Regions from separate parts of the Pseudomonas sp. B22129 genome, predicted to be linked through region 1. Evidence: predicted binding sites of a transcription regulator. Region 1 holds the regulator's gene; the other holds the start of a gene.
What was found. Region 1 encodes FliA, which starts transcription of late flagellar genes. Its sites were predicted from a motif close to CTAAAGTTTNNNNNNNNNNNGCCGNTAA; they were not measured.
Positions count from the first base shown of each region.

Region 1 (10,736 bases):
ACGCTGGTGTTGGGCATGGGGATTTTCTGGATCGGCATGGCCGACATTCTCAATCAGTATCAACCGCTGGCGACCGACGCCTTGCAGTTTTTACGTGACTTGGCACGGGCGCGTTAAGCCATGGCCGAGAGCGAGAGTGGCCAGGACAAAACAGAAGACCCCACGGAGAAACGCAAAAAGGACTCCAGGGAAAAGGGCGAGATTGCCCGCTCCAAAGAACTCAATACCCTGGCGGTGATGCTCGCCGGCGCCGGTGGCCTGCTGATCTACGGCGGCGGCCTGGCGCTGGACCTGATGGAGCTGATGAAGCTCAACTTCTCTTTGCCCCGCGAAGTATTGCTCAGCCCTGGCGCGATGGGGTTGTACCTTTTGCATTCGGGCAAAATCGCGATTCTGGCGGTGCAGCCGGTGCTGATCACCTTGCTGCTGGCGGCGTTGATCGGGCCGGTGTCTCTCGGCGGTTGGCTGTTTGCGCCGGGCAGCATGGCGCCCAAATTCAGTCGCATGAACCCCGGGCCCGGGCTCAAGCGGATGTTTTCCAGCAAGGCGTTGATTGAGCTGCTCAAGGCGCTGGCCAAATTCATCCTGATTCTGTTTGTGGCGCTGACCGTGTTGTCGTCCGACATCGACGACTTGTTGCGCATCGCCCACGAGCCGCTCGAGTCGGCGATCATTCACAGCCTGCAGCTGGTGGGTTGGAGTTCGTTGTGGATGGCCTGCGGGCTGATCATCATTGCCGCCGTGGACGCACCGATCCAGCTGTGGGAGGCCCACAAAAAACTGCTGATGACCAAGCAGGAAGTGCGCGACGAGCACAAGGATCAGGAGGGCCGGCCTGAGGTCAAGCAGCGCATTCGCCAGCTGCAGCGCGAAATGTCCCAGCGCAAGATGATGGCGGCGGTGCCCGACGCCGACGTGGTCATCACCAACCCGACCCACTACGCCGTGGCCCTCAAGTACGACCCGGAAAAGGGTGGCGCGCCGATGCTGCTGGCCAAGGGTAGTGACTTCACCGCGCTGAAAATCCGCGAAATCGCCGTGGCCAACGACATCCTGTTGCTGGAGTCGCCGGAGTTGGCGCGGTCGATCTTCTACTCCACCGATCTGGACCAGGAAATCCCTGCCGGCCTGTACCTCGCCGTGGCGCAGGTATTGGCCTATGTCTATCAAATCCGCCAATACCGCGCGGGCAAGGGCAAGCGCCCGGATCCGCTCAAGGATCTGCCGATTCCGCCGGAATTGCGCCGCGACGCCTGATTTTCTGCGTTTGAGCTACGCTCAGACCGGCAGAATTGACACCGTTCCATTCGTCTGAAACCCCGCCCTGACTGTCAATGTTGACAGTAGCCAGCGCCACCGCCTCGCGGTTCCATGACGCCAGACACCTGCGCACATGCAGTCACTAGATGCAGAGGACAGTGCCATGGAAGCAATGACAGGCACCATTAAGTCGTATGACCGGAGAACCGGCGAGGGCTTCATTGTGCTCGATGGCGAGCGCGAGCCGGTACGGCTGGACCTCAAGAGTTCGGAGGGTGTTTGGCTGAAAAAAGGCCAGCGTGTGCAATGCGCCAGAATCCACCGCCCCAAGGGTGTTTTTGCATTCGGCGTCAGGCTTATCTAACGAATTTTCGAATGAAAAGGCAGGAGGGCAGACATGGCGACCGGCACAGTGAAGTGGTTCAACGAGGCCAAGGGGTTTGGGTTTATTCTCCAGGACGACGGAGGGCCTGAGGTTTTTGTGCACTATTCGGCAATCAATGCCCATGGATTCAAAAAGCTGAGTGAGGGGCAAAAAGTCCAATTTGACGTGACTCAAGGCCAAAAAGGCCCTCAAGCCGAGAACGTGCAACCTTCCCCGCAATGATTGTTCCCACGCTCTCGCGCAGGAACGCACCCCGTGACGTTCTGCGTCACCCTTCCTGAATCAACCCCGAACCCAATGTGGGAGCTGGCTTGCCTGCGATGCAGACACCTCGGTCTTTCAGACACATCGAGTAGATGCCATCGCAGGCAAGCCAGCTTGTATGCTAGGACTTGAAGGGAGGAGGAGGGACAAAGCCAGATTCTGACTGTTGGCGCAGTACAGACCGTGGGAGATTTCGCCCCTCCTCCTTTCACCCAAGCGCCGATAAAGAATGCATCTGGCTATGACCGACGATAGGAACAAGCCTGCGCCTCTGGGTGAGCCCTTCAAGTGCTCAAAACCTTAGCCCGGAGGAAGTCACTATGGCAATGCCAGTTCCCGTCTCCAAGCCGATTGTTGGTATTGATGTCGCAAAAAATGAATTGGTGATTTATCACGCCGATCTCGATCTTTTGGAAGCAATCCCGAATACCAAAGCCGCTATCAAAAAGTGGCTGAGGGCTTTACCAGGCAGCGTTGCTATCGCCATTGAGGCCACCAACACCTACCACTTGGAGTTTGCTGATCTGGCCTATGAAGCTGGCTGCGTTATCTACATGGTCGGTGGTTATGAACTCAGTCATTACCGCAAAAGTGTGAAGGTTCGTGCCAAAACTGATGCCCTGGATGCCCAATTACTAGCACGGTATTTGCGAAAAGAAGCCGACGAGCTTCACCCCTGGACACCGCCGTCCCCTCTTTATCGCCAACTGTTAAGCCTTTTCCGCCGCCGTGCCGCCCTGGTTCAAGCTCGCGTTAGCCTGACGCAAAGCTGGGCGAATGAACCGCTGTTGAAGGCCTCTTTTGCCGAGCAAATGAAGTCGATGCAAAGACTTGAAGGATTGATCGAAAAAATGATCAGCGATCGACTGAAAGAGGCTGGGTTACTGGGCCAACTCAAACGTTGCATGAGCGTTGAAGGTATCGGTTTTTTGACCGGGGCTCGCTTGATTACCAGCTTCCAGCGAGGGGACTTTAGAAACGCGGACGCATTTATCGCTTTCTTGGGTATGGACTTGCGCGTCTCCAAGTCCGGGCAGAAAGATAATCGGCGCAGTTTAAGCAAGCGCGGCGACTCAGAAGCGCGGCGCCTTCTGCATAACGCAGCAATGGCGGCTAGCCGGACTGCAGCATGGAAGGAGTTTTACCAGGCGCAGCGGGCACGGGGATATAGCACCACTCAGGTACTGGTAATGTTGGCTCGCAAGCTTGCTCGGGTGGTATTTGCCTTGCTGAAAGGGCAAAACGAATACCAACCGAAGGTTGGTTGAGGGTTGCCCCCAACCATAGAATCTCCCACAGATGAATCGGTTACCCCTCGACGATCGTCGCCCTGAAACCAAAGTTGGAAGGCTTCTTGCAATACCGCCTTCAAGACGCCCCTCGGCGTCAAAACTTTGCTTCAAGGAACACGAGGAATACCGGTGGTAGATCGCTCTCAAATGCTCAGCACGGCCCGTGGCACCCTGACTGACCTGTCGCGGGGCAACCTGGGTGTGCCGTTGTTGTTGCTGGTGATGCTGGCAATGATGATGTTGCCGATGCCGCCGTTCCTGCTCGACGTGTTCTTCACCTTCAACATTGCCCTGTCCGTCGTGGTACTGCTGGTGTGCGTATACGCCCTGCGGCCGCTGGATTTCGCGGTGTTTCCGACCATTCTGCTGGTGGCCACCCTGCTGCGGCTGGCGTTGAACGTGGCCTCGACCCGTGTGGTCATGCTCCACGGCCAGGACGGCCACGCCGCCGCCGGCAAGGTGATCCAGGCCTTTGGTGAGGTGGTGATCGGCGGTAACTACGTGGTCGGTATCGTGGTGTTTGCGATCCTGATGATCATCAACTTCGTGGTGGTCACCAAGGGCGCCGGGCGCATTTCCGAGGTGAGCGCGCGGTTTACCCTGGATGCCATGCCCGGCAAGCAGATGGCCATCGACGCCGACCTCAACGCTGGCCTGATCGATCAGAACCAGGCCAAGTCCCGTCGCCTGGAAGTCGCCCAGGAGGCCGAGTTCTACGGTTCGATGGACGGTGCGAGCAAATTCGTGCGCGGTGACGCCATCGCCGGCCTGCTGATTTTGTTCATCAACCTCATCGGCGGCATGGCGGTCGGTATCTTCCAGCACGGCATGACCTTTGGCGATGCGGGCAAGGTGTACGCTTTGCTGACCATCGGTGACGGTTTAGTGGCGCAATTGCCATCACTGTTGTTATCTACAGCGGCGGCCATCATGGTGACCCGTGCTTCGGGCTCCGAAGACATGGGCAAGCAGATCAGCCGCCAGATGTTCGCCTCGCCAAAAGCGTTGGCTGTGGCAGCGGGCATCATGGCGATCATGGGCATCGTGCCCGGCATGCCGCACGTGTCGTTCCTGAGCATGGCGGCCATGGCGGCCGGCGCGGCCTACCTGTTCTGGCGCAAGCAAAATGCGGTGAAGGTGCTGGCGCAACAAGAGATCGCCCGCCAGCAGGATTTGCTGCCGTCTCCGGCCCGTGCCCAGGAAACCAAGGAGTTGGGCTGGGATGACGTGACCCCGATCGACATGATCGGCCTGGAAGTGGGCTACCGCCTGATTCCGCTGGTGGACCGCAACCAGGGTGGCCAACTGCTCGCGCGGATCAAGGGCGTGCGCAAAAAACTGTCGCAGGACCTGGGTTTCCTGATGCCCACCGTGCATATCCGCGACAATCTCGACCTGGCGCCCAGCGCCTATCGCCTGACGCTGATGGGCGTGATCCTGGCCGAAGCCGAGATCTACCCGGACCGCGAGCTGGCGATCAACCCCGGCCAGGTGTTCGGTACGCTTAATGGCATTACCGCCAAAGATCCGGCTTTCGGCCTGGAAGCGGTGTGGATCGAAGTCAGCCAGCGCAGCCAGGCGCAGTCCCTCGGTTACACCGTGGTGGACGCCAGCACGGTGGTCGCCACCCACCTCAACCAGATTCTGTACAAGCACTCCCACGAGCTGATCGGCCACGAGGAAGTCCAGCAATTGATGGGTTTGCTGGCCAAGGCCTCGCCAAAACTGGCCGAAGAACTGGTGCCGGGCGTGCTGTCGCTGTCGCAATTGCTCAAGGTGTTGCAAGCCTTGCTGGCCGAGCAGGTGCCCGTGCGCGACATCCGCAGCATTGCCGAGGCCATCGCCAACAATGCCGCCAAGAGTCAAGATACTGCCGCTCTGGTGGCTGCGGTGCGTGTCGGCTTGTCCCGCGCCATCGTGCAAAGCATTGTAGGCGTTGAGTCTGAGCTGCCTGTGATCACCCTGGAGCCAAGGTTGGAACAAATATTGCTCAACAGTATTCAGAAGGCCGGGCTTGGCCAGGAAGAGGGCGTTCTGCTGGAACCAAGCATGGCTGAAAAACTGCAGCGTTCGTTGATCGAAGCCGCTCAGCGTCAGGAAATGGCGGGCCACCCGGTGATTCTGCTGGTGGCAGGCCCGGTTCGAGCGATGTTGTCGCGGTTTGGTCGCCTGGCAGTTCCGAATTTGCACGTTTTGGCTTATCAGGAAATTCCTGACAACAAGCAAGTGACTATCGTCGCGACAGTAGGGCCCAACGGCTGAGGTAGTGGGTTATGCAAGTTAAGCGTTTTTTCGCCGCCGATATGCGTCAGGCCATGAAACTGGTACGTGATGAGCTGGGCGCCGATGCCGCGATTATCGGAAACCGCCGCATTGCCGGCGGTGTCGAGCTGACGGCTGCCCTGGATTACACGCCCCAGGCCTTGGCGCCGCGCGTGCCGAACATGGAGCTCGAAGACGAGCTGCGCAAGACCGCTTCGCGCATTGTCTCGGCCCAGGCTGAACTGAGCATGCGCGGCGACAGCGATGCCACCACCAATCGCCAATTGTTCGCCGGGCTGCCGCTGACGGCGTCCGAGCCTTTGGTCGAGCCAACGTTCAAAGAACCGCCACGTCCTGCTGCGCCAGCCCCGGCCGCTGCGGTTGACCAGCGCGTGTTCGATTCGATGCGCTTTGAACTCAACGGGTTGCGCGAACTGCTGGAAGTGCAGCTTGGCTCGCTGGCGTGGACCCAGCTGCAAGGCAGCAAGCCTGCACAAGCCAACCTGTGGCGCCGCCTGCAACGGATCGGCCTGTCCGGCCCATTGTCCCGCGACCTGCTGGCGCTCACCGCCGAAGTTGAAGAGCCGCGCCAGGCCTGGCGTATGCTGCTGGCCCACTTGGCGCGCATGATCGTCACCCCGGAAATCGAACCCCTGGAAGAGGGCGGTGTAATCGCCATGGTCGGCCCCGCCGGCATGGGCAAGACCACCACCCTGGCCAAGCTGGCCGCGCGTTACGTGCTTAAATACGGCGCGCAGAATATCGCGCTGGTGAGCATGGACAGCTACCGCATCGGCGCTCAGGAACAGCTCAAGACCCTGGGCCGTATCCTCAACGTGCCGGTGACCCACGTCGACCCGGGCCAGTCCCTGGCCAATGCCCTCGACCCGCTGCTGCGCAAACGCGTGGTGCTGATCGATACCGCCGGCCTGCAAGCCAGCGACCCGGCCTTGCGCATGCAACTGGAAAGCCTGGCCGGGCGTGGCATCAAATCAAAGAATTACCTGGTGCTTGCAACCACTAGCCAGAAACAGGTTCTTACCGCTGCGTACCACAGCTACAAGCGCTGCGGCCTGGCCGGTTGCATCCTGACCAAGCTCGACGAAACCGCGAGCCTGGGTGAAGTGTTGAGCCTGGCGATCAGCCATGAATTACCGGTTGCTTACCTGACTGACGGCCCGCGGATTCCGGATGATCTGCATCTGCCGCGCCGTCATCAGTTGGTCAGCCGTGCCGTCAGTGTGCAAATGCAAGAAGAGCCTAGCGAGGAAGCGATGGCTGACATGTTCGCGGACCTTTACCACAACCCGGCAAAACGGGTCGGTTGAGGGCAGTGAACACCGTGAAAAGTATCTACATCGATGGTCTGCAAGCGATTCACGCGGCCAAGCCATGTAGCCTGCGTCTAAGCAAGACAAGGTAAAGAAATAAAATGGGCAGCATGCATCCCGTACAGGTGATCGCGGTGACCGGCGGCAAAGGTGGCGTCGGGAAAACTAACGTGTCAGTGAATTTGTCCCTGGCCCTGGCAGAGCTTGGCCGTCGCGTCATGCTGCTGGATGCTGACCTGGGGTTGGCGAACGTCGACGTTTTGCTGGGGCTGACACCCAAACACACCCTCGCCGATGTGATCGAAGGCCGCTGTGAGCTGCGCGATGTGCTGCTGCAGGGGCCAGGCGGCATTCGCATCGTGCCGGCGGCGTCGGGCACCCAGAGCATGGTGCACCTGAGCCCGGCGCAGCATGCCGGCCTGATTCAGGCATTCAGCGATATCGGCGACAACCTCGACGTGCTGGTGATCGACACCGCCGCCGGGATCGGCGAGTCCGTGGTCAGCTTCGTGCGCGCGGCGCAGGAAGTGTTGCTGGTGGTGTGCGATGAACCCACCTCGATCACCGACGCTTACGCCCTGATCAAACTGCTTAACCGTGACTACGGCATGAACCGCTTCCGTGTGCTGGCCAACATGGCCCAAAGCCCGCAGGAAGGGCGCAACCTGTTCGCCAAGTTGACCAAGGTCACGGATCGCTTCCTCGATGTCGCCTTACAATACGTCGGCGCAGTTCCGTATGACGAGTGTGTGCGCAAGGCCGTGCAAAAGCAGCGTGCGGTCTATGAAGCGTTCCCTCGTTCGAAGTGCGCACTGGCGTTCAAGGCCATTGCCCAGAAGGTCGATACCTGGCCGTTGCCTGCCAACCCGCGGGGGCATCTGGAGTTTTTCGTCGAGCGTTTGGTGCATCAGACGAGCGCAGGACCGGTGCTATGACATCCAGCGGCTACAACCTTTACAAAAAGTCGGCACGTGACAGCCAGGGCGAACTGATCGAGCGCTATGCGCCCCTGGTCAAGCGCATTGCCTATCACTTGCTGGCACGCCTGCCCGCCAGCGTGCAGGTGGAAGACCTGATCCAGGCCGGCATGATCGGCCTGCTCGAAGTGTCGACCAAATACGACGCGAGCAAGGGTGCGAGTTTCGAGACATATGCGGGTATCCGCATCCGTGGCGCGATGCTCGATGAAGTGCGTAAAGGGGATTGGGCGCCGCGTTCGGTACACCGCAACACGCGAATGGTCAGTGACGCGATTCGCGCAATTGAAGCAAAAACCGGCCGTGACGCTAAAGATCATGAAGTTGCGGCCGAACTCCAATTGAGTCTCGACGATTACTACGGGATTTTGAACGATACCTTGGGCAGCCGCCTGTTCAGTTTCGACGACCTGTTGCAGGACGGCGAACACGAAGGGCTGCACGAGGACGGCGCGAGTGCACATCTCGAACCGTCGCGCGACCTGGAAGATGAACGTTTCCAGGGGGCGTTGGCGGAGGCGATTGCCAATTTGCCGGAGCGTGAGCGACTGGTGCTGGCGCTGTACTACGACGAAGAGCTGAACCTCAAGGAAATCGGTGAGGTCCTGGGGGTCAGCGAATCGCGTGTCAGCCAGCTGCATAGCCAGTGCGCAGCCCGCTTGCGGGGACGATTGGGAGAGTGGCGCGCGCGCTGACAGGCAGTGTGGGGACACTGCAGACGCTACCGCGAAGGCTTCACGTTTTCGCGGATCAGTTCCGTGGTGCCCTGGGCAGTCCTTTTTGTGTAACGCCTGTTGATTGAAATGGCGCGTCCAGGTGCTGGGCGCGTTTAAGACTGCTTGGAGGTCGAATTGGACAAGAACATGAAAATCCTCATCGTTGATGACTTCTCAACGATGCGGCGGATCATAAAAAACCTGTTGCGTGACCTTGGGTTCACCAACACGGTCGAGGCGGATGACGGCATTACGGCGATTCCGATCCTCAACAGCGGGAGCATCGACTTTCTGGTAACCGACTGGAACATGCCGGGCATGACCGGTATCGACCTGCTGCGCCACGTGCGTGCGGATGAAAAGCTGCGCAGCCTGCCTGTGCTGATGGTGACCGCTGAAGCCAAGCGTGAACAGATCATTGAAGCCGCCCAAGCCGGGGTCAACGGTTACGTGGTCAAGCCGTTCACGGCGCTGGCACTGAAAGAGAAGATCGAAAAAATCTTCGAACGCATCGGTCATTGATGCTGCCACGGGGGCGCTATGGAGCATAACGAAACGTCACAGGGAGACTTTGAGTCGACCCTGAAAAAGCATGCTCACCAGTTGGTTGAAAGCCTTGAAAAAGGCCAGTTCGGCGACGCGGTGCAGTTGATCCATGAGCTCAACCAGACCCGTGACCGCGGCCTGTATCAGGAAGTGGGCAAGCTCACACGCGAGCTGCACAGTGCGATCGTCAATTTCCAGATTGACCCGCATATGCCCCAGGCCGAAGAGATTTCGCAAATCACCGACGCGACCGAACGCCTGTCCTATGTGGTCAGGCTGACTGAAGCGGCGGCCAACCGCACCATGGACCTGGTGGAAAACGCCACGCCGCTGGTCAACGGTATGGCCAACGAAGCCCAGGCCCTGAGTGTTGACTGGGGCCGCTTCATGCGTCGGGAAGTGGGCGCTGAAGAGTTTCGTGAGCTGGCGCGTCGGGTCGACAGTTTTCTGTCGCGCAGCGAGCAGGAAAACCGCACGGTTTCCAGCAACCTCAACGACATTCTGCTGGCCCAGGATTACCAGGACCTCACCGGTCAGGTGATCAAACGCGTGACCCAACTGGTCACCGAAGTGGAAAGCAATTTGCTCAAACTGGTGCTCATGGCTGGCCAGGTCGATCGTTTTGCCGGTATTGAACATGACCGCGCGGCGATCCTCTCGGAAAAAGATCCAAAAAAACATCTCGCCAAGGGTGAAGGTCCGCAGATTCATGCCGATAAACGTGAAGACGTTGTATCCGGGCAAGACGACGTAGACGATTTGTTGTCCAGTTTAGGCTTCTAAGGAGCACCCACATGAGCTTCGGCGCCGATGAAGAAATCCTTCAGGATTTCCTTGTAGAGGCCGGCGAAATTTTAGAGCAGTTGTCCGAGCAACTGGTCGAGCTGGAAAGCCGACCGGATGATGCGAACCTGCTCAATGCAATTTTTCGCGGTTTTCACACTGTAAAAGGGGGCGCCGGCTTCCTCCAGCTCCATGAGCTGGTGGAGTGCTGCCACATCGCCGAGAACGTGTTCGACATCCTGCGCAAGGGTGAGCGCCACGTTGATTCGGAATTGATGGACGTGATTCTCGAAGCACTGGATGCAGTCAACGGCATGTTCAGCGAAGTGCGCGAACGTGCCCCGATCACCGCGGCTACCCCGGAACTGCTGGCCGCCCTGGCGCGCCTGGCAGAACCCGCCGACACCTCGACGCCGGTTGCCGTTGCAGCCCCCGCGCCGGTGGTGGAAGCCGAGCCGGATGTGACCGACAGCGAGTTCGAACAGCTGCTCAACTCCCTCAGCGCGGTCAAGGCCGAAGCTGAAGCGCCGCGTGCGCCGGTTGCTGCGCCGACCAGCGAAGACATTACCGACGCAGAATTTGAATCCCTGCTCGACCAGCTGCATGGCAAAGGCCAGTTCGCGGCTGACGCCGTGGCCCCTGCCGCAGCCACCGAAGCGCCTGCCGCTTCGGCCAACACCGACATTACCGACGACGAATTCGAAGCATTGCTCGACCAACTGCACGGCAAAGGCACGTTTGTGGCCGAAGCCTTGCCGGAAGTTGCAGCCACCGCCGCCGCGCCGGCGGCCAGCTCTGCGCCTGCACCTGCCGGCGACGGGTTGATCACCGATCACGAATTCGAAGCCCTGCTCGACGAATTGCACGGCAAAGGCAAGTTCACCGAAGTGGCCCCGGCGGCTGCGGTTGCCACGCCAGCA
Region 1 covers NZ_CP162592.1:3,324,112-3,334,847, forward strand. The annotation lists gene fliR (flagellar biosynthetic protein FliR) at 1-117, shown strand, start outside; gene flhB (flagellar biosynthesis protein FlhB) at 121-1,257, shown strand; gene AB4P94_RS15310 (cold-shock protein) at 1,424-1,624, shown strand; gene AB4P94_RS15315 (cold-shock protein) at 1,658-1,867, shown strand; gene AB4P94_RS15320 (IS110 family transposase) at 2,230-3,177, shown strand; gene flhA (flagellar biosynthesis protein FlhA) at 3,349-5,463, shown strand; gene flhF (flagellar biosynthesis protein FlhF) at 5,475-6,791, shown strand; gene fleN (flagellar synthesis regulator FleN) at 6,896-7,729, shown strand; gene fliA (RNA polymerase sigma factor FliA) at 7,726-8,466, shown strand; gene AB4P94_RS15345 (chemotaxis response regulator CheY) at 8,635-9,009, shown strand; gene AB4P94_RS15350 (protein phosphatase CheZ) at 9,028-9,816, shown strand; gene AB4P94_RS15355 (chemotaxis protein CheA) at 9,828-10,736, shown strand, end outside.

Region 2 (10,736 bases), 350 kb from region 1:
GACCGCCACCATCGCCAACATCACCGGCGTGTCGCAGTCGATCGAACCGACTTACCAGAACCTGTATGTGAAATCGAACCTGTCGGGCGAATTCACCGTGATCAACCCGTACCTGGTTCGCGACCTGAAAGCCCGCGGCCTGTGGGACTCGGTCATGATCAACGACCTGAAGTACTACGACGGTTCGGTGCAACAGATCGAGCGCATTCCGCAAGAACTCAAAGAGCTCTACGCGACCGCCTTCGAAGTGGACACCAAGTGGATCGTCGACGCGGCAAGCCGTCGTCAGAAGTGGATCGACCAGGCTCAGTCGCTGAACCTGTACATCGCCGGCGCCTCGGGCAAGAAGCTGGACGTGACCTACCGCATGGCGTGGTACCGTGGCCTGAAAACCACTTACTACCTCCGTGCCCTGGCCGCGACCAGCACCGAGAAGTCCACCATCAACACCGGTAAGCTGAACGCTGTTTCCAGCGGCAACCACGGTGATGATTCGGTGCTCGCCGCACCGGCCGGCCCGGCACCAGTGCCTAAGGCCTGCGCGATTGACGAACCGGATTGCGAAGCTTGCCAGTAAGCTGAGCCGGTAAGCGCCAAAAGGCGCTTACTCCAAACCCCCGACAAACCCCCTGGGTTTGCCGGGGGTTTTCTTTTGCCTACAGGCTTACCTGTAGTGAGCGGGCTTGCCCCGCGCTGGGTGGCGAAGCCGCCCCAAAACCAGGCGCCTCGTTCTGTCCGAAACACCACGGCGTTCTGGTTGGGGCGGCTTCGCCACCCAGCGCGGGGCAAGCCCGCTCACTACAAGGCCTTCAATAAACGCCCACAAAAAAGCCCCTCGCAAGAGGGGCTTCTTGTAGAGCACTACCGCATCACGTCATCTGAATGATGGTCTGCATGATGGTGCTCTGGGTGGAGATGGTCTTGGCGTTCGCCTGGTAGTTGCTCTGAGCCTTGATCAGGTCCACCAGCTCGTTGGTCAGGTTGACGTTGGAGTTCTCCAGGGAGTTGGCCACGATGGCGCCCAGGGTGCCGGATTGCGGGGCATCATAGCCCGGCTGGCCCGACGCGAAGGTTTCCTTCCAGGTGGTGCCGCCATTGGGCTGCAGCCCCTGTTCGTTGTTGAAGCTGGCCAGGGAGATCTGGCCGATGGCCTTGCTCTGCTGGTTGCTGAAGGTGGCGAACAGTACGCCGCTGCCGTCGATTTTCAGGCCTGTGATCTGGCCGGTAGCATAGCCATCGGTGACCGGCGGGTTGCGATAGGTCGCCGAGTTGTACTGGGTGATGTTGGCCATGTTGATGGCGATGCCACCCGGGTTGGCGTCCGCACCGTTTTTGGTCCATACGCCGTTGGTCACGGTGCCCGGCACCCAGCCAGTCAGTTGCAGGGTGGTGCTGGAGGTTGTGCCGGTGACAATCCCGGTCAGCTTGCCGGAACCGTCAAAGCTCAATGTCGAGGCCACCGGAGGCGTGGAGCCCGTGCCGGTTGGCTTCGAACCATCGGGGTTGCGCCCGTCGATCAAGGTGTAGGACTTCCAGGTATTGGAATCCGTCTTGACCAGGTACTGCACCATCGGATGTGCGTTACCTTGAGTGTCGTACAAGGTTGTGGGGTATTGAGTGGTGAAGGTACTGGTGTCCGTTGGGTCGAACGGCTTGGCCGTCTGATCGATCACCGGCGAAGACGAGTTCAGGTTACTCGTGGAGTCCACTTTAGTGGACGCCTTGGGCGGCAGGTTCGCCAGGTTCAGTTGCAGGTCGACCAGGCCACCCTTCTGGATGTTGCCATCGGCATCCGCGGCGTAACCTTGCAGGCGCGAGGTGCCGGTGTTGTTGGTGATGTAGCCGTCCTTGTCTGAACGGAACGAGCCGCTGCGGGTATATTCCAGCGAACCGTCGCTGCCCTTCTGAACGAAGAAGCCGCCGCCCTGGATCGCCATGTCCAGAATACCGCCGGTGTTATTGACGTCACCCTGGGTGAACTGCTGGGACACGGCCGCCAGGTTTACGCCGTTGCCGACGCTGTTCTGGCCGGTGCCCAGTTTGGACGCCGCGTAAATGTCCGAGAATTCGGCACGGGACGACTTGAAACCGGTGGTCGCGACGTTGGCGATGTTGTTGCCGGTCACGTCCAGTTGTTTGTTGGCCGCATAGAGGCCGCTAAGGCCGATGTTAAAAGACATGTTTCTCTCCTTCTGCCGTATTTAGCCGGCTCTATGTACCGATAGTCTGAATTTGCGACAGCTTGACGCTGCCCATGCCGCCTGCAAGGTTGAGCAGCATTTCGCCGCCGGTCTTGCTCAACGTCACGCTGGTGACCGTTGCCGGCAGCGAAGTTGCCAAGGCAACCGAGTCGCCTTTGTCATTCTTGGTGGTGGCCGCGAAGGTGTAAGTCCCGGCGGGGGCGACGTCACCCTTGTCGGTCTTGCCATCCCAGATAAAGCTGGCATCGCCGGCGCTCTGGGCACCCATGTCGATCGTGCGCACCACGTTGCCGTCTTTGTCAGTGATTTTCACCGAGACGTTGCCCGTCGCCGCCGTCACCGCGACCGAGCCGGTCATGCTCTTGCTGGTGTCGACCATCGCCTTGTCGGTCTGGGTGATGATCGAACGGCCTACCAGCGACGACGCCTGCAGCGCTTGCGAGGAGCTGAAGTTGCTGGAGATCGCATTCACCGAGTCGTTCAGGGTGTTGATCCCTTCCAGGCTGCTGAACTGCGCCAGTTGCGCCACGAACGCGCCGTTGTCCTGAGGCGACAGCGGGTTCTGGTTTTTCAGCTGGGTCACCAGCAGTTGCAGGAACGCGTCCTTGCCCAGCGACTGGTTACCCGTCGCAGCCTTGGCCGCATCGCCAAGGTTGCTGTTATCCGTCGAGGTCTTGACCTTGGAATTGAACAGGTCCTGGACCGGCGTGTTGGGTGTAGACGTGGTATCAACAATGGCCATTATTTGGCGCCCCTTATCACTGACCCAGGGTCAGGACCTTCTGCATCATGGTTTTGGCGGTGTTCATCATTTCCGCGTTGGTCTGGAACGAGCGGCTGGCGGAGATCATGTCAGCCATTTCCTCGACCACGTTGACGTTCGGGTAGTACACGTAGCCCTTTTCGTTCGCGGCCGGGTGGTTAGGCTCGTAGCGGGCTTCCAGGTTGCTCTGGTCTTCCACCACGCCGAGCACCTGCACGCCCTGGCCTGCGGCGTCCTGGTTCTGGAACAGCGAATCGCTGCCGCCGCTCTGGCCGCCCTGGAACATGGTGGCGAACACCGGGTGACGGGCGCGGTAGGTCTGGTCGATGCTCGACGACACGGTCTCGGCGTTGGCGATGTTACTGGCGACGGTGTTCAGGCGCGTGGTCTGGGCGCTCATGCCGCTGCCGGCAATATTGAAAACACTGGCTAAGGACATGGCTTACTCTCCACGCAGGGCTGACATCAGCCCTTTGAATTTGCTGTTGAGCAGGGTGAAGCTGGCCTGGAAGTTCACCGAGTTTTCGGCGTAAGCCGATTGCTCCAGCTGGGCGTCGACGGTGTTCTGGTCGATCGACGGCTGCATCGGCGTGCGATACAGCAGCGACTCGTCACCACTGCTCAGGCCTTGCGCTTCGATATGACGGCTGTTGGTCATGTTCAAGGCGAAGGTGCCGTTTTTGGTCTTGTCCTGCTGGGCGGTGAGCACGGCGGAGAAGTCCAGGTCCCGAGCCTTGTAGTTCGGGGTATCGGCGTTGGCAATGTTGTTGGCCAGGACTTCAGCACGCTGGGCGCGAAAGCCCAGGGCTTGTTCGTGGATACCGAGCGCTTTATCGAAGCTGATGCTCATGGCGGAAACCTTTAGGCTGACCTGCTTTTCGTAACAGGGTTATAGCAAGGCCCATGCCAGTTTATTCAAGCCCCGTAACTCAAGGGTTTGCGAGGGTTTTGCCGGCGGCAATGCCAGAAAAGCGGCAACCGGTTTCCGCGTGGCGCCAGTAAAGCGGCAATGGGGGTTGCCGCTTTATGCGATAGAGGCAGGAGGCAAGTGAGGGAAGCGAACATTCCGGGCCGTTCATCGGCACTGTTATTTTTGACAGTTGCGATACCTGCCACAAGGGACGCCTGATGAGGCAGCCCCCTTCGCGCGAAATACAGAGGCAAGAAAAATGCTAACTCCTTTGCCACCCAGATTTATCGATCAAGATTCGACCGCCCCCATTCCGAACCTTAATACCAACAGTATCGTTGGCCCCTCTGCCAGGCTGGCACTGGATTTTCCGGTCGAGCGTGCGGACCGAATCTATTTGACGCTGAGCAGCACCGTTCTCGGTGGCGAGTACAACCAAAGCTTTGATGTTGCTCAAGATGCTCCCGGGCAGGAACTCCTTATACCCAGGAGGTTTGTTGAAGCCAGTACCGGAACGATTGTCAGTTTGCTGCTGCAGATAAGGCGTGGACGGCTGATCACCCCGGCACCCACCGCGAGAGTAAGCATCAACTCGCGCCCCATCGTTGTCCCGCCTGCACCCACAGTATGGAATTTCAACGACGGCACCTTTCAAGGCTGGGTACCGCAAGGGCCTTACGTGGGAGGGATACTGCACATTATCAATTCCAGCGTGGTCGTCGACCTTCCAAACAGCCAGGCTACCAGCGCCCACATCATTTCCCGGCCTGTGCCGGTGATCGCCGGGCGTACGTATGACTGCAGTTTTGATGTCATCGGAGGCGCGGCTACCAGCGATGGCTCGATCCTTTACATGACGATGAATGGCACCCAGATCGGGCCGGACGTACAGAACATCACTCAAGTCCGGCCGCAAACCGGCACCGGCAGCTTCATTGCCCCGCTCACAGGCGATGTACGGCTAGGTATTTTCAATAAGGCGGTGCCTAACGGCGTTCACCGTCTCTCCCTGGGCAACATTCGCATGACGGCCAGGCCCTGAACATAAGCTGTCGATAATTTGCGTAAAAAAAACGGGAAGCCCAAGGGCCTCCCGTTTTTTTGCTCAATCACCTGTCACTTGGCCTGATAAATGATGCCAGGGCTGCATTGCACCATCTGGTAATGATCCGGCAGACCATTGAGCGCTTCGGAAGCGCCGAGGAACAGATAGCCACCCCGCTTGAGTGTGCCGTGGATGCGCAGCAGGATGTCTTTCTTCACTTCGGCCGAAAAGTAGATCAGCACGTTGCGGCAGAACACCATGTCGAACTTGCCCAGGCTGGCATAGCTGTCGAGCAGGTTGAAGGAGCGAAACTCCACCCGGCTCTTGATCGGTGCCTTGACCGCCCAACGCCCCGCCCCTTTCGGGTCGAAGTAACGCTGCAGGCGCTCCTGGGACAAACCGCGGCCCAGGGCCAGGCTGTCGTACTCGCCGGTCTTGCAGTTGGTGAGCATGGTGCCGGACAAGTCGGTGGCGACGATTTGCGCGCCGGCCTTTAACTGGCCCATGTTGGTCCGCTCGAACTCATCGATGGACATCGAAATCGAATACGGTTCCTGCCCCGACGAACACGCCGCCGACCAGATACGCAGGCGCTGGCCCGGTGCGGCCTTGATCGCCTCGGGCAGCACTTTGCTCTTTAGCACCTCAAAGGGGTAGGTATCGCGAAACCACAAGGTTTCGTTGGTGGTCATGGCATCGACCACCATTTCCTTGAGCCCGCTGCGCGGCTGGCCCTGGATACGCTGCACCAGCTCCCCCAGGGATTTGATGCCCTGCTGTTCCATCAGTTTATTGAGACGGCTGGATACCAGGTACTGCTTGTTTTCACCGAGCAATATGCCACAGGCTTTTTCCAGGAAGACCCGGAACTGTTCGAAATCCAAATTACCCGTAGACAATGATACCGCCTCTTAAATCGTGTGACCGCCAGGGGAAATCCCCTTAGCCGTGATCTGCTGCCTTGATCCGGTCGACTACCCGGGATGCCAGGTCATCAGGACGGAATTTGGCCAGAAAGTCATCGGCACCGACTTTCTTGACCATCGCCTGATTGAAAACACCTGACAACGAAGTATGCAGGATGATATGCAATTTTTGCATGCGTGGATCGTTACGTATCTCGGCCGTGAGGGTGTAACCGTCCATTTCCGGCATTTCAATGTCGGAGATCATCATCAGGAATTCTTCTTCAGGCTTCTTGCCTTCATCCACCAGCTTGCGCAGGTAATCCAACGCCTGGCGGCCGTCATTGAGGGCGACCACATCGACGCCCACGGTTTGCAGGCAGCGGGTCACTTGCTTGCGGGCCACCGAGGAGTCGTCAACGGTCAACACCCGTAACGATACCGCCTTGTGCGCGGTTTCGGCGTCCACCACGCCGACCGAGATGGTTTCCGAGGTCGGCGCCACTTCGGCGAGGATTTTCTCCACGTCGATGATTTCCACCAACTGGTTGTCGACCCGCGTCACCGCCGTGAGGTAGTGATCGCGCCCGGTGCCCTTGGGCGGCGGATGGATCTCTTCCCAGTTCATGTTGACGATGCGCTCCACCGAGCGCACCAGGAACCCCTGGGTCTTGGTGTTGTACTCGGTAATGATCACGAACGGGTTCTCGCGGTCCTGCAAACCCGCAGAGCCGGTGGCCATCGCCAGATCAAGAATCGGAATGGTCGCGCCACGGATGTTGGCCACGCCACACACCACAGGGCTGGATTTGGGCAGGATAGTCAGCTTGGGACACTGCAACACTTCCCGCACTTTAAACACATTGATGCCATACAGCTGCTTGCCGTCCAGGCGGAACAACAACAACTCCAGGCGGTTCTGCCCTACCAGCTGTGTGCGCTGGTTTACTGAATCCATTACACCTGCCATGCCTTTACTCCTACGCTAAAACCTTTGGCGATACTTGCAGGGCAGCGCACCGCTGACTCTAAACGGCACGAGCTTTGCTATCTGGTTGGTCATGGATATTAAAACGACAGTTTCCCGACGCCCAGGCCTTGCACGGTATTACAGACAGCTCTGTGTACTGCTGACGCTGCTCGCCTTGGGGCTGGGCGCCACGGCCCGCGCAGACAACGTCACCTTGCCTGATCTCCTTATCGGCGTCACTCAGGGCTTTCTTGAGTTCACTGTAGAAGATTATCTGGCGACCACCCAGACCCCGGGCCGTTATGAAATCCAGGTCAGCCAGCTGGACCCGCGCCTGCGCATGCCCATGTGCGACAAGGAATTGACAGCCAGCCTGGAAAGCCCTGCCCAGCCCATTGGCCGCGTGACGGTAAAAGTGCGCTGCGAAGGCGCCTCCCCCTGGACGGTCTTCGTGCCGGCGCAGGTCAAGCTGTTCCGTGATGTGGTGGTGGTGACACGGCCGTTGAAACGCACCGGCATTATCGGTTTCGGCGACGTCGCCCTGCGTGAACGGGACATCAGCCTGATCAGCCAGGGCTACCTCACGTCCGTTGACCAGGCGGTTGGGCAGAAATTGACCCGCCCGATGGTGACCGATCAAGTGATTACCCTGGTTCATCTGGAGCAGGCCGAGGTGATTCGCAAGGGCGACCAGGTGGTGATTTCCGCCAGCAGCGGTGCGCTGACGGTAAAGATGCCGGGCGAGGCCTTGTCCAATGGCGGCATGAGCGAACAGATCAGGGTCAAGAACCTCAACTCCAACCGTGTGATCAAGGCGCAGGTGACCGCGCCGGGGCAGGTCGAGGTGGCTTTATAGTTTACTGGCACAGGACGCCCGCTTTTCCTACACTGTGCGCCAGACGTTCGCGCGTACAGGTTTATTGTCAATCGAGCCTAAAGTTTGTCCGGGTATGGCCGAAAACATGGCAAGCGTCCAAATACCCAGAGGTTTTTTTATCATGGTCATCGATTTCAGTCGTTTGAATAATTCCCAGGCTTTGCCGGGCAATACGCGCACCAGCGGGGCCAAGGACAGCGTTGAAGCCAAGTCCCAGCCAGCACCTGCGGCCAAGACAGAACAGGCCGGCGCCAGCCAAAGCGGGGAATCCGTACACCTGAGCAATGAGGCTCAACAGTTGCAGAAGGTCACTGACTCGCTGCGCGACCAGCCGGTTGTCAATAAAGCCCGCGTGGCCGAGTTGAAACAGGCAATCGCCGATGGCAGCTATAAAGTCGACAGCAACCGTGTAGCCAGCAAGCTGCTTAACTTCGAAGCCGAGCGCTAGGCAAAGGCCTGCGCAGGGCTTTTGGACGCTTAAAACCCAAGGCCAGCCATGCACCACGACGAACATTTGCTTCAACTGATCATTGATGATCTGGCGCCGACGCAACATTTGCTCGAGCTGCTCAAAGAAGAATCCCTGGCACTCTATGGCCGGGACATGCGCTTGCTGGAAGAAATCCTGGCGCGCAAGCAGTCACTGATCGTGCTGCTGGAGCAGCATGGCAAGAAGCGCAGCGAGATTCTTGTCAGCCTCGGCTTGCCGGCAGACCACGACGGCCTCGCCCAACTGGCCAGCCACTCCTCGGTCGGTGATCAGTTGCTGACGCAGAGCGCCGCACTCAACCAATTGCTCACCCAGTGCCAGGAAGCCAACCTGCTCAACGGTCAGTCGATCCAGCTTCAGCAAGCCACGACCGCCAACCAGTTGCGTATACTCCACGGCGGAGAGCCTCCGGCCCTCTATAACGCCCAAGGCTCCACTTCACGCCTGGTCAAACCCAGCACCCGCAGCCAAGCCTGACGCCGGTTCAAAGCGCACCTATCCAAGGCGCGCTACATACTGGCAAAATGCCGGTTCTTGCGTGTAGTCGTATTTTGTCTGGAGATGGAAGAACCGTGTTCAACGCCCTTAATGCGGAAGATGCTCCGCAGCCACCCAAGGTGCTCACCACGCCTCTGGAAATCGCCAGCACATTGCGGATGCTGCAAGAAAGCCATGATCCACTGATCATCACTTTCCACGAACGCAGCCAGCGCTTCCAAAGTTATCTGGTGGACGTTGACCGGGACAGCAAGACGCTGGCCCTGGACGAAATGATTCCCCGTGATGGCGAGCGCTACCTGGAAAATGGCGAGCCCTTTCGCATCGAAGGCTTTCATGACGGTGTGCGGGTCGCCTGGGAAAGCAACGGCAGCCTGGCCATCAGCGAAAAAGACGGCCACCGCATTTACACCGGCAGCATGCCCGACGAGGTGGTTTACCATCAGCGTCGCAATGCCTTTCGCGCCGCGCTGAAGCTGGCACAACTGGTCAGCATCGAATTGGGTGGTGAAAAGCTCAAGGCACCGATCAGCGGCAAGCTGCTCGACATCTCCGCCACCGGCTGCAAATTGCGCTTTGAAGGCGAAATCTCCGAGCGCCTGCAACTGGGCCAAGTCTACGACCGCTTTATCGCCGCCCTGCCCTTCGGCAGCATGACCACGTCCGTCGAGCTGCGTTACCTGCACTTCGAAGAGAAGATCAACACCACCTTCGCCGGTGTACGCTTCCACAACATGAGCGGCCTGGTGCAGCGCCAGGTGGAGCGGTTTGTGTACCAGTTGCAACGCGAAGCGCGGCGCTTCGACAAGGACGACGATCTTTAAGCCTTAAAGGTCGCGACCAAAAAAAACGGGCAGAACCTGATGGGTTCTGCCCGTTTTTGCTTTCAGGGGCGCGCCCTGCTCAAGTCGTGAGGGTGGTCGTCCGGGTCCGGCGGCGCCGGCGGGCCTACGAAGGGCGGCTCATCCATTGGGGCTTGCGGATCCGTTTCCGGGGCCGCATCCGGCACGGGACTTTGCATCTGCTCTTGCACTACAGCCTCATCTACCCGCGGATCGAGGCAGGCGACCAGCGGCGAACTGGACATACTGTCCGGCATCGCCACGTGATGCAGCGGCGCATCGTCTACCTGATGCAGGTTGGTGACCGCCTTCGGCCGGATACGCCACACCAGAATCAACGCGCACAGGCTGAAAAACGCATACAACATATGGCTGCCGAACAGCTTCATTGCCACGCCCGCCAGCAACGGCCCGACGCTCGCGCCGATACCGTAGGTCACCAGCAACATGGCCGTCAGCGAGACTCGGCGATCACCTTCCACGTGGTCATTGGAAAATGCCACGGCCAACGGGTAAAGGCAGAACTGCACCAGCGAGCACAAGAACCCGGCCACAAAGAGCACCTCCAGTGGCACCTGGGTCATGATCGCCAACGGCAAGGCCGCCACCGCCAGGCACAGGGCAAAACTGCGAATCAACAACGCACGGTCGTAGCGATCCGACAACCACCCCAACGGCCACTGCACCAACAGGCCGGCAAAAATGCAGCACCCCATGAACAAACCGACTTGCTCAGTCGTCAGCCCTTGCTGGGAGGCATACAGCGGCGCCAAACCGTAGAAAGAGCCCACGATCACACCCGCCCCCAACACAGTGCTCAACGACTGCGGCACACGCTTGATAAAGAAGCGCGGTTCCATCGGCGCAGGGTGCAACGGCGCCGGGTGAATGCGCCGGGTCATCGCGACCGGCACCAGGCAGAGCGCGAAACACAGTGCAACCAGCATCAGCAATTCAAGGCCGAGTTCCGGGTGCATGACCAGAATCAGCTGCCCCAGCACCAGCCCCAGATAAGACGCAATCATGTAGCCGCTGAACACCACGCCACGCTGCTTGGCGTCGGCCTGCTCATTCAGCCAGCTCTCGATGACCATGTACTGGCACATCATCCCCAGGCCCACCACCATCCGCAACACGATCCAGGCGGGTAGCCAGTTGATCAGGCCATGCCCCAGCACCGCCGCACCGACGATCCCGGCGCAGGTGGCGTAAGCGCGGATATGCCCGACCCGGGC
Region 2 covers NZ_CP162592.1:2,972,727-2,983,462, reverse strand. The annotation lists gene AB4P94_RS13740 (ribonucleoside-diphosphate reductase subunit alpha) at 1-577, shown strand, start outside; gene flgE (flagellar hook protein FlgE) at 870-2,180, opposite strand; gene flgD (flagellar hook assembly protein FlgD) at 2,212-2,943, opposite strand; gene flgC (flagellar basal body rod protein FlgC) at 2,960-3,403, opposite strand; gene flgB (flagellar basal body rod protein FlgB) at 3,407-3,814, opposite strand; gene AB4P94_RS13715 (hypothetical protein) at 4,134-4,916, shown strand; gene cheR (protein-glutamate O-methyltransferase CheR) at 4,991-5,818, opposite strand; gene AB4P94_RS13705 (chemotaxis protein CheV) at 5,862-6,794, opposite strand; gene flgA (flagellar basal body P-ring formation chaperone FlgA) at 6,886-7,650, shown strand; gene flgM (flagellar biosynthesis anti-sigma factor FlgM) at 7,793-8,119, shown strand; gene AB4P94_RS13690 (flagella synthesis protein FlgN) at 8,168-8,638, shown strand; gene AB4P94_RS13685 (flagellar brake protein) at 8,734-9,483, shown strand; gene AB4P94_RS13680 (MFS transporter) at 9,546-10,736, opposite strand, start outside.
Region 2: a site for FliA is predicted at 7,728-7,755, ahead of flgM (flagellar biosynthesis anti-sigma factor FlgM). Genes of this name have one in related genera too.